One region of the Exiguobacterium sp. s46 genome, then DNA from elsewhere that is predicted to be linked to it. Evidence: riboswitches for the same ligand, from Rfam matches in the RefSeq annotation. Region 1 holds a riboswitch; the other holds the start of a gene.
What was found. Region 1 has a riboswitch for FMN ahead of KNQ08_RS09135 (ECF transporter S component). Riboswitches for the same ligand answer to the same signal wherever they lie in the genome.

Region 1 (8,200 bases):
AAAAAAAAATGTGAGATGTTCCGTACTTGCACCTTCACCCCCTACTTCCTATATAATGGACCTATCCAACGCTAGGAGGGAATCAGATGCACCAACCATATGATGTCACGATCATCGGCGGCGGTCCAGTCGGACTGTTCACCGCGTTTTATTCAGGAATGCGCCAGATGAAGACGAAGGTCATCGAGAGTCTACCTCAATTAGGTGGTCAACTCGCTACGCTTTATCCTGAAAAATATATATACGATATTGCCGGTTTTCCGAAAGTAAAAGCACAGGAACTGGTCGATCGGTTGCTTGAACAAGCAAATGAATTCGATCCGACATACGTGCTCGGTGAGACCGTCATCGCTTACGAACGGATGGATGATGGAATCATCCGCCTCGTCACGAATAAAGGCGAGCATTATACGAAGACCGTCATCTTGACGGCAGGAAACGGCTCGTTCGCCGCGCGTCCACTCGGAGTGGCAGATGCAGAACGCTTCGAAGAAACAAACTTACACTATTTCGTCAACGACATGGAACGCTTCAAGGATCGCCAAGTCGTCTTACTTGGTGGCGGTGACTCTGCAGTTGACTGGTCATTGATGCTTGAGCCGATTGCAAAATCCGTCACGCTCGTCCACCGTCGTGATAAGTTCCGTGCCCATGAACATTCGGTCGAACTGTTACACGATTCGTCCGTCAACGTCATGACGCCGTATACACTTGAATCGGTCACAGGTGAGACGCACATCGAGACGCTGACGTTCAAACATGCTGAAAGTGGTGAAGTCGTCGTCGTCGCTGCGGACGATGTCGTCTGTAACTTCGGCTTCGTCTCGTCACTCGGACCGCTCAAAGAATGGGAAGTCGAATTCGAACGCAATTCGATTCGTGTCAATTCGAAGATGGAGACTGCGATTCCAGGCGTCTTCGCTTGTGGTGATATCGCGACTTACGAAGGACGCGTCAAACTGATCGCAACGGGCTTCGGTGAAGCACCGATCGCCGTTAACCAAGCGAAGCTTCTCGTTGATCCATCTGCTCGTCACCCGCAACACTCGACGAGTCTGTTCGAAAAAGTAACGAATCATTCTTGAGATAACTGAATGGCTGAAAACAAATAAGAGGTCGAATTCCGGATGACATATCGGAGTCCGACCTCTTATTTTGATGGAATCACATATAGGACGTGAACAAACATCTTCGACTCCTACAGGAAAAGGAAGCACGATGTGTGCTTCCGTCAGGGATAGGTAAGACCCGACAGATCACATGGAATGGGAACTGGCGCGGCTTACCTCCCGCCTGAGGAAAGCAAAGATGTTGAAAACGTCCGATTTCATACGGATGATCTTTTAACAGGTATCCGGTAAACCCGTTGCACGAGTTCCACCCCACCTCGCTCAATCATCGATTCTTCGAAGACCTGACCACCGAATCGCTCGTAAAACTGGCACGCTGGATTATCCCGCAAGACAGAAACCTGCATCATCTCATATTCCGCTAAGTCCTCAGCGATGCGTTGAAACAAAGCTTTTCCGAGTCCTTGTCCTTGCGACGCTTGCAAGACATAAATCGCATACAACTCACCTTCACGCGCATCACTTCGATTCGCTCCACCTTGCGCAAAACCAACGACTTCTTCTCCTGACACGGCAACATACACGCGCTGATTGACTAATGTCTGTTCCCATTGTTTCGTCCGTTTTTCGTGCGATAACTGCACTAAATAAGTGTCCGGAATAATACCTTGATACGTCTCCCGCCAGGCATCAATATGAACGCGGGCGATAGCTGACGCATCTTCAAGACGTGCTTCACGAATCCTCATAACGGGATGATGAAGCGACGTGTCTCGCGTCCATTACGAACAGTCGGCTCGATTTCTTGTCCACCGTTCGCCAAGATGACACGGCGAGATGCTAGATTATCAACGCCACACGTCAACAGCACTTGATCGAGTCCACGTTGCCGTGCTTCTTCTAGCGCTAAACGGAGTCCGGTCGTCGCATATCCTTTCTGACGCTCGGATGGTCGGATGCCGTATCCGATGTGTCCGCCGTACAACTTCAAGTTCTCCGTCAAGTCATGCCGGAAGTTCAGCGCACCGACGATTCGTTGCCCGTCGACCATCCAGTACGTCGAATGGGTGACAAGACCCGGTCTGACTGTTGTCTCCATTTCCTTCAGTTCCGCAAAATAAGCGCCCAGTGGTTCATATGTGTCTCCGACTGCTTCCGGCACGATCGTTTCGCCCGACTCTCGCCAGTCTTCTAAAAAGGCACGATACTCTGTCTCCCACGCAAGAGCTGGTTTCATCAACTGCATCATTGGTGATTGCGCACCTCCTCTTCAATCAAACGATCGAGCCAGTCATCGACATGTTGGAACAGATAGCCCGCTTGTTTCGCAGCTTTCGTATCCATATAGAAATCGCGTTCTGGCGCAAGCGGCGATTCATCCTCTCCTTTTGCAACGAGTTGACTCGTCGTTCCCGCAACGCGGTCGATCTTATCCACTAGGTCTTGAATTGATAAGACACCGTCACTTGCAGCGTTGATTGGTCCGGTCAGTTCCGAACGACCACACCACTCAAGAAAGGCAGCAGCTTCGTAACTTGAGATATACCCCATCTTCGCGTATGTGTTTTCGGCAACGATCGGACGACCGTCTAGCGCCCGCTTGATATGAAAAACGAGTCGCTCCGTATAGTCATCTGGTCCGAGGACGACCGGAAAACGGACCGCAACGACTGGGAACGTCGCCCGTTGGAAGAAATAACTCTCCGCTTGGCGTTTCCCTTCGCCATATCCATGTTCCTTCTCAAGCTCATATTTCCCGGGAAACGGATTGTAGGCACGCTCCGTGATATTCGCACCACCGTCTTCATAGACAGACATCGTCGACGTCAACACGTAGCGTCCGACTTTTCCTTCAAACGCGTCGACCGCGAGCTTCGCTTGATACGGTGTGAAACAGATATTGTCATAGATGACATCCCAGTGCTGTTGGCTCAAGTCCTTCATCGTACTGCTTGATGTCCGATCCCCTTTAAAGAATGTCAAGCCCTTCGCGACCGGTGGAGTATGCTCGCCGCGTGTGACGATCGTCACATCATCCCCTGAATCGGCTAACCGAATCGCTAAGCGTCGTCCGAAATAGCGTGTTCCCCCGAAGATCAATACTTTTCTCATCTTGAAGCCCTCCCTGTTCGTAGTAGCATTCACTCTCTTAATATTTCGAGTCAACGGAACAGGTCTCCTGTAGAAGGCAATAAAAAAAATCGTGGACGATGTCCACGATTGGATTCATTAACAGCCACCCGGTGTCCCGGCATTTGTTGCTGTTCGGAACGATGTCCCGCAACCGCATGTTGCGATAGCATTCGGATTCGTAATCGTAAATCCGCCGCCGAGCATCGACTGCTTATAATCGATTTCCAGTCCTTTGACGACCGGATAATCTTTTTCGTCCACGATGACGGTCACGCCGTGCTGTTCAAAAACGAGATCCGTTTCTTTTTGTTGATCGAATCCCATTCCGTACGACAGACCACTACATCCACCACCTTGGACGAGCATCCGAAGATTTCGTTCATCTGCTGGTGCCTGCGCCATCATGTCCTGGACTTGTAGCGCTGCTGCCTCCGTTAAATGGATCATGTCATCACCTTCCTTTTCTTTAGTATACGCAACTTCTGAGCGAATCGAAACCTAGTTGCTTGAAACTATCTTGAATTCGTTGTATAAATGGTATGTACAATAAAATAATCGTTCCATCTTCAGGGCAGGGTGAAATTCCCGACCGGCGGTAAACAACTCTTTTTAAGTTGAAGCCCGCGAGCGAATAGGGCGCTATTTGCTGATTCTGTGTAATTCAGGAGCCGACAGTACAGTCTGGATGGGAGAAGATGGCGGCATGAGTTTGAATTTGATCGATTTTGCAATAATCGATTAGGTTTATTTAATGCGGACTTCTCCCCTGTTGATCTGATCAATAGGGGTTTCTTTATGGTCGCAGTCATGCCAATACTTCATCGAGAGGAACGAGCAAAAGGAGACAATACTCGTATGAAACGCACACAAAAAATGGTCACTCTGTCAATGTTAGGTTCAATCTCATTTGTTCTTATGCTTATCAATTTTCCACTACCGTTCTTACCAAACTATCTGAAGATCGACTTCAGTGATGTTCCTGCTCTTGTCGCAGCGATCATGTTCTCACCGGTCGCAGGTGTCATCGTCGAAGCATTGAAGAACGTGTTATACTACATCTTCCGCGGAAGTGGTGTTCCGGTCGGAGAATTCGCGAACTTCGCTGCAGGCGTCGCATTCGTACTACCTGTCAGCTGGTTCTACCACAAAAAGAAATCAACACAAGGTCTCGCAACTGGTCTCGTCGCTGGTACGATCACGATGGCACTCGGTCTTGCGATCCTCAACTATATCTTGATCCTTCCAGCGTATGCATGGTTCCTCGGTATGGATTACATGGCGGATCCAGCTGTCAAATGGACAGCGATCACTGCCGGTATCTTACCGTTTAACGTCATCAAGGCTTTGTTCATCTCGGCACTCTTCATTCCATTGTTCTTGAAACTACGCCCATGGATGATGCGCCGCCAACAATCTGCCTGATCCGAAAAGCTGCGCCCGCTGACGGACACGAATCCCCTCGTTCAGACGAACGAGGGGATTTTTTGGCCGTCCATGCTCACAGCTCATTCTCTTCGATTTTCAGATAAATCTTTTCAAGCAACTCTTCCGGCGTTTCACCTACGACGGTCTCACCATCTACGAGACAAAAATGGTCAAGCGAACAAATCCCGCAATAACCGAGGCAACCGTATTCGACGACGTCAACATTCGGGTCACGTTCAAGTTGCTCCATGACGACCTGTGTACCAGCCGCTAAGTTACTAATACAAAATTCAATAATCGGATTCACTTTTTTTCCTCCTTCAAGCAGGAAACGACCTGCCTCATGTCGTATTATACAAGGTCAGACTGATTTAGGGGAACTAAGGGGGATTTTACGTTATGAAGCAATTGGTCGTACTCGGCGGAGGTTATGGTGGAATGCGGATTTGTGAGCGATTCAAGGACGAGGAAGTTGCCGTCACGCTCGTCGACCGTCTACCGTACCACGCACTCAAAACGGAATACTACGCACTCGCAGCAGGTACATTATCAGATCGGGATGTCCGGATTGAATTTCCGGAGGGGAAACATCTTACTTATAAATATGGACATGTCATTAAAATCTCACCAGAGACGAATACGGTCCACCTGCAAGACGGATCAGAATTATTCTATGATGACTTGATCATCGCCCTCGGTTGCGAGGATAAATACCACAACATTCCGGGTGCTCAAGAGTTTACATACAGCATCCAGACACTTGAAGAATCGCGCAAGACACAGCAAGCGATCTGTGGTCTGTCACCGGGGTCCGTCGTCTCGATCGTCGGTGCTGGTCTATCTGGTGTCGAACTTGCCAGTGAACTGCATGAGAGCCGGAAGGATTTAACGATTCGTCTGTTCGACCGCGGTCCATCCGTCTTGTCATTCTTATCCGATAAAGTCTCGTCTTACGTCCAGGAATGGTTCGAGGAGCATGACGTGGAAGTCATCAACAATTCGAACGTCACGCTCGTCACGGCGGACGACGTGCGAAACGGCGACGATACGTACCCGTCGGACTTGACGATTTGGACGGCAGGTACGCAGCCGGTCAAGGTCGTTCGCGATCTCGGCTTTGCTGCAGACAGTGGCGGTCGGATCAAATTGACGGCACATCATCACGTGCCGGAATACGATAACGTCTTCGTCATCGGCGATTGTGCCAGCTTGCCGTATGCGCCAAGCGGTCAACTCGCAGAACATCAGGCAGAACAAGTCGTCGACGTCTTGCAAGCGAAGTGGCAAGGGAAGAAATTGCCTAAACTGCCAGAAATCAAACTGCGCGGGATGCTCGGATCGCTCGGGAAATCAGACGGTTTTGGGATCGTCATGGGCAAGCAAGCGCTGACGGGGAAAGTCCCACGTCTCTTGAAGTCCGGCGTCTTATGGAAACACAAAAAGATTAAATGAACAAAAGAGGTGTCCCAAGCTTTGGGATACCTCTTCTTCATTACCCCGTCTGACTTAACTTCGCATCGATCGCTGCCGTGATCGTCTTCAGCTTGACGTACCCCTCGTCAATCATCTCATCATCAAGCACGATCAGTGGATAAAAATAGACTTCCTCTTTCAAGGCTTCCGTCCATTGATCCGATGTTGCTGTCTCGAAATCGACATAGCGTAGCGTCATTTCTTGCTCATATTTCCGTCCGAGGACAGCTTTTAGCCAACTGAACGTCTCTTCCGAGCTGGGTGCCCCGACACAACTCGGACAAGTGACCGCTGTCCCGTAAACCGTGATTTCCATCTTGAAGTCCCCCTTTTCAATTCTCTCCTCTTTAGTATACAAGTTTTCCAGATTGAGAACATTTTTCAACCCTGTTACAATGAAACTATACGAAAGGATGTGTTTACGCATGGAAATGTTTGATCAAGTGAATGAAGTTCTTGAAAAATTGCGTCCGTTCCTTCTTCGTGATGGAGGAGACGTTGAACTCGTAGATGTAGAAGACGGAATCGTAAAACTCCGTTTGATGGGAGCTTGTGGTAGCTGCCCAAGTTCAACGATCACATTGAAGGCCGGTATCGAACGTGCCCTTCTTGAAGAAGTCGCTGGCGTCGTTGAAGTCGAACAAGTCTTCTAATACATGAAATCCCGAACGAATTCTCGTTCGGGATTTTTTGATTCATAGAATCCATTCGGCTAACGTATCGACCATGTATGTCGGTTGACGATCCTGACCTTGAATGAAGACGGGTGTGTGGACGCCAGAATTGACGTGCATCGTCCGGATGCCTCCATTGATTCCGAATAGGATATCCGTATGGTAGTTATCCCCGACCATGATGACGTCTTCTTTTGACAGACCAATCATCTCCGTCGCGATATCGACCATGACCGGTTCCGGTTTGCCGATGAAGAACGGTTCCTTCTCCGTCGTCACGCGCAGTACGGACGTCAAGGCACCGTTTCCTGGTAAGAATCCACGTTCTGTCGGAATGGCGATGTCTCCGTTCGTTGAGATGAAACGAGCACCGGCACGAATCGCGAGGGCCCCGACAGCGAGTTTTTCATATGTGATCTGACGGTCGAGACCGATGACGACGTAATCTGCCGCTTCGGTTGCGACGACGTCTAACCCTTCCCGTTCAAGCGCATCAATCAGTCCTGTCTCACCGATGGCATAGACGCGCGCTTTCGGTGATAGATCAGCGATATAACGACCAGTCGCCATCGCACTCGTCAAGACGTGTTTCGCATCGGAATGAACACCCATCCCGCGTAATTTCTCCGCCACGGCTTCTGCCGTCATCGACGCATTATTCGTCACGAACAAATACGGAACCCCTTCTGCTTGCAGACGATTGACGAAATCGACCGCTTCTTTTACCGGTTCCGTTCCGTTATACATCGTTCCATCTAAATCAAATAAATAGCCTTTTGCCTTCATCCTGACTCACTCCTCGTTTGGTAAAAATGCAGACACCGGTCCGAGTTCTGTCTCGATATACCGGCGAATCGCTTCCGGGAAACGACGTAGTTCTGCTTCCTCTGTCTCAAGTACCGCCCGAATCTCCGCCATACTCGACTGTGTGAATGACCGGACGATCAACGTACGTAACGCAACGAGCTTCTTCAGACTCGTCGCGAGCGGTCCATCGATGACCTTCTCATCTTCTAAAATGAGAATGATATCTTCATAACTTCCCGGATCCCGCATGATGAATCCATCAATCATACTGTTTCCGATGTCGATGACACTTTCAATGACTAAAAAACCGATCCGTTCCATAGCCAGTGCCGTCGTCACCGGATCCCCCGTAACTTCCTTACTTTGTCGAAGTGCCGTCTCATAACAGACGACCGTCTCTTCGATTTTTTGACGATTGACGAAATACATCTTCATTCCCCCTCACATCCTCCATTTTATCGTTATCCGGCAATCCTGAAAAGCAGAAAGGTCATTTGCATCACATTCCCCAATGTGTTATCCTCAATTTAGATTTTTGCTGAAAATAGTATGTCACATTGGTGACGTGGAGGTTATATACATGGAACGGGAACTCGCACTGGAAATCGTACGCGCTAC
Region 2 (8,200 bases), 410 kb from region 1:
GTAGTTCCTTACCATTTTTTCAGAATTTACTGATAATTGTCAAACTATTTTTTCATGAAACTATTTTACGTTTTAATTTTTTTGATAATAAGTAAATTTTTTACTTGTGAAGGTATAATCAAGAAAATAAATAGTTCATCTTGCAAAAAAGGAGCGAATCATATGAAGATTAAAACAAAGCTTATCTTATTGTCCTCCATACTTTTGCTCAGCTTGATCGGTGTCGGTTTATACGGCGCATCTTCTCTCAGTCGCGTTGACCAAGAGAGTCAAACGATCACCTCGTCTTGGATTCCTGGTCTGAACTTATCCCATGAAACGAACACGGCACTGTCTGATTTACGACGTGTTGAATTATTACACATTCAAGAAAATGATCCAGAAATTAAAGCCGGTTATGATAAGCGTGTCAAAGACGGTTTAGCGACCGTTGACGCGAATCTCGCGAAATACGAGAAAACGATTTATTTAGAAAGCGATCGCGCACTGTTCAATGATCTCACGAAAAAATGGCAAACTTTCAATGAGACGACTGATCGCCTTCTCGCCCTTAGTACGCCGGAAACCCAAAAAGAAGCGGTCACCTATTATGAAGGTGAGAGTCGTGATTCATACTTCGCCGTTTCTGATCAATTAACGAAAATCGTGAAATACAATAATCAACAAGCGAAAATAAATGGTGATGCCATCACAAGTTCTGCCAATACAGCTCACATCCTTTTCTTCACGATCATCGGTGTCGTCGGATTACTCGGTGTCATCTTCACCGTCTTGATTTTACGCTCGATCTTCGGTCCACTCCGCCAACTACAGGCGAAAACGTATGAACTAGCAACACAAGGTGGCGACTTGACGGCACAACTCGACGTCGTACGTGATGACGAGATTGGACAAATCGCCCAGTCGATGAATCAATTCATCGCCCACTTACGGACAATCATCATCCAGGTTGATGATACAGCAACCCATGTCGTGTCGACTTCACGTCACGTCTCCGGTCGAATCAGCGAACTCGATCAGGATATGGCGTCGACTTCCCATACGATTGAAAACTTATCAGCCGGGATGCAGGAGACAGCTGCTTCTGCCGAAGAGATGAACTCGTCTGCTGTCGATATGGAAGCGACGATTCATGATATCGTCGCTGGTGCAGAAGCGAACGGAAAACGGGCACAAGAAGTGGGTGGACGTGCTGAATCGCTTCAAGTCGTCGCAACCGAAGCGAAACAGACCGCGAATCACATTCTCGCTGAAACGAAAAGTAAACTCGAGGACGCAATGGCTCGCGCAAAGGCTGTCAAGGAAATTTCCGTCTTATCGGACGCGATCCTCTCGATCGCGGCGCAAACGAATCTATTGTCCCTTAACGCTTCAATTGAAGCAGCACGCGCTGGTGAAGTCGGTCGCGGCTTTGCCGTCGTCGCCGATGAAATTCGCAAACTTGCCGAAAGTAGTCGGGATACCGTCGAACAAATCCAAGATGTCTCGATTTCTGTCATCGAGTCCGTTGAACACTTGAACGCCGCGTCCGGCGAGATGCTCTCTTTCATTGATACAAAGGTCGCCAAAGACTACGATTTGTTTGAGGATGCCTCCGTCCAGTATCGGAACGACGCACATTTATTCGGTGATGCAGCGGAACACTTCGCTGCCCAAGCCGGTCAACTTCAGGAACTGACAGCGAACATGCTTGGTGTCATCAACGATGTTGCCGTCACCGTCAATGATGGTGCGCAGGGAACACAATCGATGTCGGAGCAAATCAATCATTCCGTCCAAGCGTTCCGAGATGTCCATGAACAGACTTCCGTCAGTCAACAACAGGCGGAAGCACTAAAGGATGTTCTCCGCCAGTTCCAAGTCTAAACGACAAGCCCCTCGTCTTCACATCAGAAGAGAGGGGCTTGTTTTTTCATTTTTTACTGTCCAGCACCTGTGAGCGGTTGTGCGTCTTTTGCTTCCGCCGGTAATGTGATCTCGTCGATCTCATTGAATTTCGAGAACGTCGACTCATTCTTCATGTTGAACTCGGTCTCTTTTTCAATCGCAAACACCATATCCATGTCGAGTGACTTCGGATAGAACGTCTTCGCGTCGTACGTCATTTTGTAGTTCATCTTTTTATAATCGATGCTATCCATCGCATCTTTCATCTGCGCCATCTGTCCTGTCTGTTCGAGTGAATCCTTCATGAAGGCTTTCAGGTCATCACCACTCAGCTTAACGTCGATCTGATAGACATCGCCCTCTTTTTTCGCTGTCCAATTATCTTTGTATTTCTTTAGGAGCTGCAAGTTTTGTTCCGTCGATGCCGATGATTCCATCGCTTCGACCATCTCGCCTAGTTCTGAAACGTCTTGAACGATCCATTGTCCGTTTTGCGAGAGGTACATTTTATCGTCAACGATGTAACTTTCAATCGTCACGTCTTTCCCGTCTTCAGGATTTTTCATCGTCATCGTCTGTTTCATCGCGAGCGGCTTTTGAATGATATCAGCGGAAACCTTCTGATCCATCGCCATCTCACCTGCTTTAGAGCTGACCGTTCCTTCCATGTGGAACGATTTGATGTCCTCTTGAGCGGCTGTCGCTTTCTTTAATAGCTCTGTGTTCGAGAGTTCCCCCGACTTCGTCGAACCAGATCCGCTGCCACTACCTGAATCCGTCTGTCCATCTTGGCATCCGGCTAGTCCAATCGATGCTGCGACAATCCCGGCTGCTACCCACCTTGTTTTCTTCATATTCATTTCCTCCTTTATACGCGTTACCCTGATTTACGAAAAACATTGGAAAATGTTTCAAACTTTCTTTAGTAGACCATTACCGTTCTACTTAAAATTGAATCCTCAAATTTCAAATCTACAATTCTTTTTTTGAAATTTGGTTCAGTGTTCGTGAGATTCCCGCAAAAAAACAGGCTGATGGAAGCTTCCATCAGCCTGTTTCTGGTTCGTTAGATCGTCCGTAAAAGATTCGCCATCTCAATCGCAGAAACCGCAGCTTCATAGCCTTTGTTCCCAGCTTTCGTACCGGCACGTTCGACTGCTTGCTCGATTGAATCCGTCGTCAGGACACCGAAGATGATCGGTACGCCTGTGTCGCGCGACGCACTCGCGACACCTTTCGCGACTTCGTTACAGACATAGTCATAGTGCGACGTTGCCCCGCGGATGACAGCGCCAAGCGTGATGACTGCGTCATACTTGCCGCTTTTCGCTAATTTTTCCGCGACAAGTGGAATTTCGAATGCTCCCGGAACCCACGCCGTATCGACAGCATCCGCTGCAACACCGTGACGACGGAAAGCGTCGTTTGCTCCTCCGACGAGTTTTGAAGTGATCAATTCGTTAAAACGTGCAGCGACGATTGCGACGCGTAGTCCTTCTCCTGTTAAGAAACCTTCGTAGATCATAATGTGTGTCCTCCTTGGATGTCGAGCCAGTGCCCGAGTTTCGTTTGTTTTGTTTTCAGATAACGCTGATTTTCAGGTTCAACCGGTACTTGATGTGGTACACGTTCGATGACTTCGATGCCTTCTTGTTCGAGCACCTGTTGTTTGTCCGGGTTATTCGTCATCAAGCGGATCTTTGTCACGCCTAGATCACGCAACATGTTCGCTGCGACCGTATAATCACGCATGTCCGTCGGATAACCGAGTGCATGGTTCGCTTCGACCGTATCGAGTCCTTGTTCCTGCAACTCGTACGCTTTTAACTTCGCCATCAGACCGATGCCGCGACCTTCCTGACGTAAATACAAGACGGCTCCACCTTCTCGTTCGATCCGCTCGAGTGCCGCATCGAGTTGCGGTCCACAATCGCACCGCTTCGAACCGAAGACGTCCCCTGTCAGGCATTCCGAGTGTAGACGGACGAGCATCCCGTCGTGTGCTTCGCCGGATAAGACAGCGACATGTTCTTTCTTATCTTGTGTCGTATAGCCAATCATCCGAAAGGCTCCGAACGTCGTCGGAAGCAACACTTCCGCCTCCCGCTTCAACGGTCGCTCAAGATACGCGACGAGTGCTTCGATCGTAATCAGTTTTAAATCATGTTCTTCCTTATAGAGAAGTAGATCATCGACCCGTGCCATCGTGCCGTCTTCCTTAATGATTTCACAGATGACGGCGATCTCATCGCTACCGGCAAGACGGGCAAGATCGACACCCGCTTCCGTATGTCCACGTCGCTCCCGGACACCGCCCTCTTTTGCGATCAATGGGAAGATGTGACCCGGTCGTTTGAAACGTTCCGGTCCATCCGTCAGCATCCGCTGAATCGTTAGCGACCGTTCCTCAGCACTGATGCCGGTCTTTGCCTCTTCATGATCGATGCTGAGCGTAAATGCCGTTCCATGTGGATCTGTATTATTCGCTGTCATCGGAGCAAGTTCGAGTCGCTGTGCGATCCGCGGACTGACTGGTACACAGACGAGTCCTTTTCCGTATGTGATCATGAAGTTGATGTTTTCCGGTGTCGCATGTTCTGCGAGCATGACGAGATCGCCCTCATTCTCACGATCCTCGTCATCGCAGACGATGATCGGTCGTCCGTTCTTCAAATCTTCTATCGCGTCTTCAATCAAGTCGAATCCGTTCATTACATGTCGCCTCCTAAGAATGCTGCCCAGTCCGTCTGCTTCTCATGCTGCGTGAAATGATAGAGATGTTTCGCCATCATGTCACACTCGATATTGACGACTGCGCCGCTTGCCAATCGATCAAACGTCGTCACTTGACGTGAGTGCGGAATCAATGAAATCGAGATCGTTTCCGGCGTGACGCGTTGCAACGTCAGGCTCGTGCCGTTGATTGCAATCGAGCCTTTCGGAATACAATACTTTTGCCACGATCCGACATCAAACGTATAGACCATCGCTTCTCCATCCGGTCGCCGACTGATCAGCCGCGCTGTTCCGTCGATATGTCCACTGACGAAATGACCGCCGAAACGACCGTCTGCCGGCATCGCCCGTTCGAGTTGCAATGGGCTTCCGACGCGGTACGTGCCGAGGGCTGTAGAACGGATCGTATCATGGACCGCATCCGCCGTGAAACCGGTCGGACTCATCGACGTGACGGTCAAACAAATCCCGTCGACGGCGATGCTATCACCGATCTTCGTTCCTTCGAGTACCCAGTGCGCCTCAATTTCAAGCGCTAACCCGTTCGGTCGCGGTATCTTTCGTTTTAAGGTTCCGACTTCTTCAATCAATCCGGTGAACATGTCGTCTCCTCCTTTCGGATGTACGTCAGATGGAGATCCGGTCCGACCGTCTCAACCTGATCGATTTGAAAACGATCTTCGATATCGTGTTGACTATTCCACGCATCGCCTTCAAAAATCGATGGGGCTTGGTAGACTTCGATTCGGTCAACGAGATCTGCTTCAAGGAAAGCGGCTTGAATCGTCGGTCCACCTTCGATCAAAACACTGCGGATGTCTTGTTCGTATAAGCGTTTCAAAATCGCTTCCGGCGTCTCATACTCACCAACGAGAACCGTCACCTGATCGTGACTAATCCGAGGAACACTCGTCAGCCAGTAGGTTGGATTTTTACCATCACGAAAAACTTGCGCCGTCTCCGGTACTCGACCACGACGATCGACGATTACCCGAATCGGTTCGATGCCTGACGCCGCGCGTAAGGTCAGTGCCGGATCATCGACGAGGACCGTCTCACTGCCGACGAGGATCGCATCATGGCGACCTCGCAGAGCACGACCGTTCGCGCGTGCTTCTTCTGACGTGATCCAGCGCTGTTCACCTGTCGCCGCGATCCCGTTCATCGTCTGAGCGATCTTGACGGTCACGGTCGGACGTTTTCGTTCGATCGTCTTCCAGAATTCCGTGTAGAGGGCTTCTGCCTCATGCCGTAACAAGCCGACCTCGACTTCGACTCCCGCGTCCTGTAGACGTTTGATTCCTGAACCAGCGACAATCGCATGTTTGTCTTCCGTTGCGACGAAGACTCGTTTGATCCCTGCTTGTAGAATCGCTTCCGTGCATGGTGGCGTCTTACCGTGATGGTTGCATGGCTCGAGCGTCACGTAAAGATCAGCACCACGGGCGGCCTCTCCTGCCATCCGTAAGGCCTCGACTTCCGCATGCGGCCCACCGGCAAATCGGTGCGCACCAAAGCCGATGATGCGTCCTTGTTTGACGATGACACAGCCGACACTTGGATTCGGACTTGTTTGTCCGTGTAACATATGTGCTAATTGCATGGCATAACTCATCATCTGTGACATCGCGTTCACTCCTTTCAAATGAAAAAAGACGCCCCTTGAAAAAGGGGCGTCTGTATAGAAGGGTTCACGAAATACACGGTTCGCCCACTGCATTTTTTCATGCAGAAAGAGACCACCTCCTGAAAACATTTTTTCAGAAAATAGCTTGAATCGTGTCGTTTCGTTCTTCTCCCATCCGGACTTTACCGTCGGCCCTGGAATCTCACCAAGTCAGCCATGATGCGTACATCATGGGTCGCGGGCTCGTCGATCAATCGATCGCATCACCGCCGGTTGGGATTTTCACCCTACCCCGAAGAACTGGATTATTGAGTTATACAACTTTAGCCTAGCATATCTTTTTCAAGAAAACAAAGCGCAAATGCTTCTGTCTTATCTCTTTTTTGATTTCGTTCCACTTCTGTCATCCATCACCAATTCGCGATCAACTGGATCTCAAAAACGACTGGAGCACCTGATAGCAGTGCGTCCAGTCGTTGTGTTCTGCTTACAAATACCCGTTCTTCCGGTCGTGGAATTCTTGAGCGATTGCCCCGCGCGTCCGTTCATCCGCGAGGACGCGAAGCGCTGTCCGCGCGAGGATTTTCGCCCCCGTGATCAATGCTTCATCTCCAGCTGCTGAACGGGCCGCTTCTTTGAATGCTTCCGTATGGGCGACCAGATCGTCCGGACCAATCTTGATATACGGATGGATTGTCGGGATGACTTGACTGATGTTACCGGCATCCGTCGAGCCAAGCCCCGGTCGTTCGTCTAAATGGACCGTTTCGCCGAGCGCCTCTGCTTCTTCTTGGAACAGACGGTCGAACGTCCGATTGAAGACAAGGTTATCGACTTCATTTTGGAACGCGATGACGTCAAGCGTCGCCCCGGTCGCGAGTGCCGCGCCTTGGGCAACGGCTTTGACTTTTTCCGTGACGGCATTGAGGCGTTCCCGTGTCGTTGCCCGGATGAAGAAACGTGCTTTTGCGTATTCCGGAATGATGTTCGGCGCATCGCCACCATGCGTGATGATCCCGTGGATCCGGACATCGTCTGGTAACTGCTGACGTAAAGCATTGATTCCGTTGAAGAGTTGAATGACAGCGTCGAGGGCGTTGATGCCTTCTTCCGGTGACGCCGCTGCGTGCGCCGGACGACCCGTAAAGGCAAAGTCGAGCGGATCGACCGCAAGGGAAGAACCCGTGATCCGTGTTTGACCTGAAGGATGGACCATTAAGGCTGCATCGATCCCTTCCAGCAACTGATGTTTGACGAAACTGCCTTTCGCACTACCGTTCGGTCCACCTTCCTCGGCCGGTGTTCCGAGCACGATGACACTCCCGCCGACTTCATCGAGTACTTTACTGAGCGCGATTGCTGCCGCAACACTCGTCGTGCCGATGATGTTATGTCCGCACGCGTGACCAATGCCTGGCAACGCATCATACTCAGCAAGAAAGGCAATCGTCGCGCCTGGTCGATCGCTCGACTTCTTCGCGAAGAACGCGGTATCGTGTCCCGCGACGCCGAGTTCTACCGTAAAACCTTCAGCCGTTAGACGCTCCGCATGTAGCCGCGAAGCAAAGAATTCCTCGTTGCCGATTTCCGGCGTCGCATGAATTCGGTGACTCGTCTCAAGGTACGATTCCCGTTTTTGTTCGATGTCTTGTTCAATCGTCTCTACCCATGTCGTGCGTACTGGTGTCGTCATGCTATCCACTCTCCTTTTGAAATTATTCGCCGATGTCGCTTAGTGGAACGAACGTCGGGATCGTACTGCCTTTGTATTCTTTTTTGATGAAGGCCGCGACATCTTTTTGTTGATACAGCGATGCGATTTTTTTCAGTTCTTTTTTGTTCTTGTCTTCCGTCCGTGTCGCGATGATGTTGATGTATGGTTTTGCTGTCTCGTTCTCATGGACGATCGAGTCCTTGATCGGGTTGAAGCCAGCGTCAACGGCAATGCCA

Region 2: linked by a shared signal. The riboswitch ahead of ribD (bifunctional diaminohydroxyphosphoribosylaminopyrimidine deaminase/5-amino-6-(5-phosphoribosylamino)uracil reductase RibD) and the one ahead of KNQ08_RS09135 (ECF transporter S component) in region 1 are both predicted to bind FMN.

What each region holds. Positions count from the first base shown of each region.
Region 1 covers NZ_JACSMY010000001.1:1,747,749-1,755,948, forward strand. Annotated here, with positions in the region: gene KNQ08_RS09110 (NAD(P)/FAD-dependent oxidoreductase) at 87-1,085, shown strand; gene KNQ08_RS09115 (GNAT family N-acetyltransferase) at 1,328-1,819, opposite strand; gene KNQ08_RS09120 (GNAT family N-acetyltransferase) at 1,816-2,319, opposite strand; gene KNQ08_RS09125 (NAD-dependent epimerase/dehydratase family protein) at 2,316-3,182, opposite strand; gene KNQ08_RS09130 (HesB/IscA family protein) at 3,300-3,650, opposite strand; FMN riboswitch at 3,762-3,904, shown strand; gene KNQ08_RS09135 (ECF transporter S component) at 4,059-4,625, shown strand; gene KNQ08_RS09140 (YuzB family protein) at 4,702-4,935, opposite strand; gene KNQ08_RS09145 (NAD(P)/FAD-dependent oxidoreductase) at 5,028-6,080, shown strand; gene KNQ08_RS09150 (DUF1462 family protein) at 6,121-6,417, opposite strand; gene KNQ08_RS09155 (NifU family protein) at 6,527-6,754, shown strand; gene KNQ08_RS09160 (TIGR01457 family HAD-type hydrolase) at 6,797-7,561, opposite strand; gene KNQ08_RS09165 (DUF86 domain-containing protein) at 7,568-8,011, opposite strand; gene glpX (class II fructose-bisphosphatase) at 8,163-8,200, shown strand, end outside.
Region 2 covers NZ_JACSMY010000001.1:2,158,507-2,166,706, forward strand. Annotated here, with positions in the region: gene KNQ08_RS11120 (methyl-accepting chemotaxis protein) at 163-1,866, shown strand; gene KNQ08_RS11125 (DUF6612 family protein) at 1,920-2,741, opposite strand; gene ribH (6,7-dimethyl-8-ribityllumazine synthase) at 2,954-3,412, opposite strand; gene ribA (GTP cyclohydrolase II) at 3,409-4,599, opposite strand; gene ribE (riboflavin synthase) at 4,599-5,225, opposite strand; gene ribD (bifunctional diaminohydroxyphosphoribosylaminopyrimidine deaminase/5-amino-6-(5-phosphoribosylamino)uracil reductase RibD) at 5,210-6,250, opposite strand; FMN riboswitch at 6,410-6,554, opposite strand; gene KNQ08_RS11150 (M20 family metallopeptidase) at 6,738-7,943, opposite strand; gene KNQ08_RS11155 (MetQ/NlpA family ABC transporter substrate-binding protein) at 7,966-8,200, opposite strand, start outside.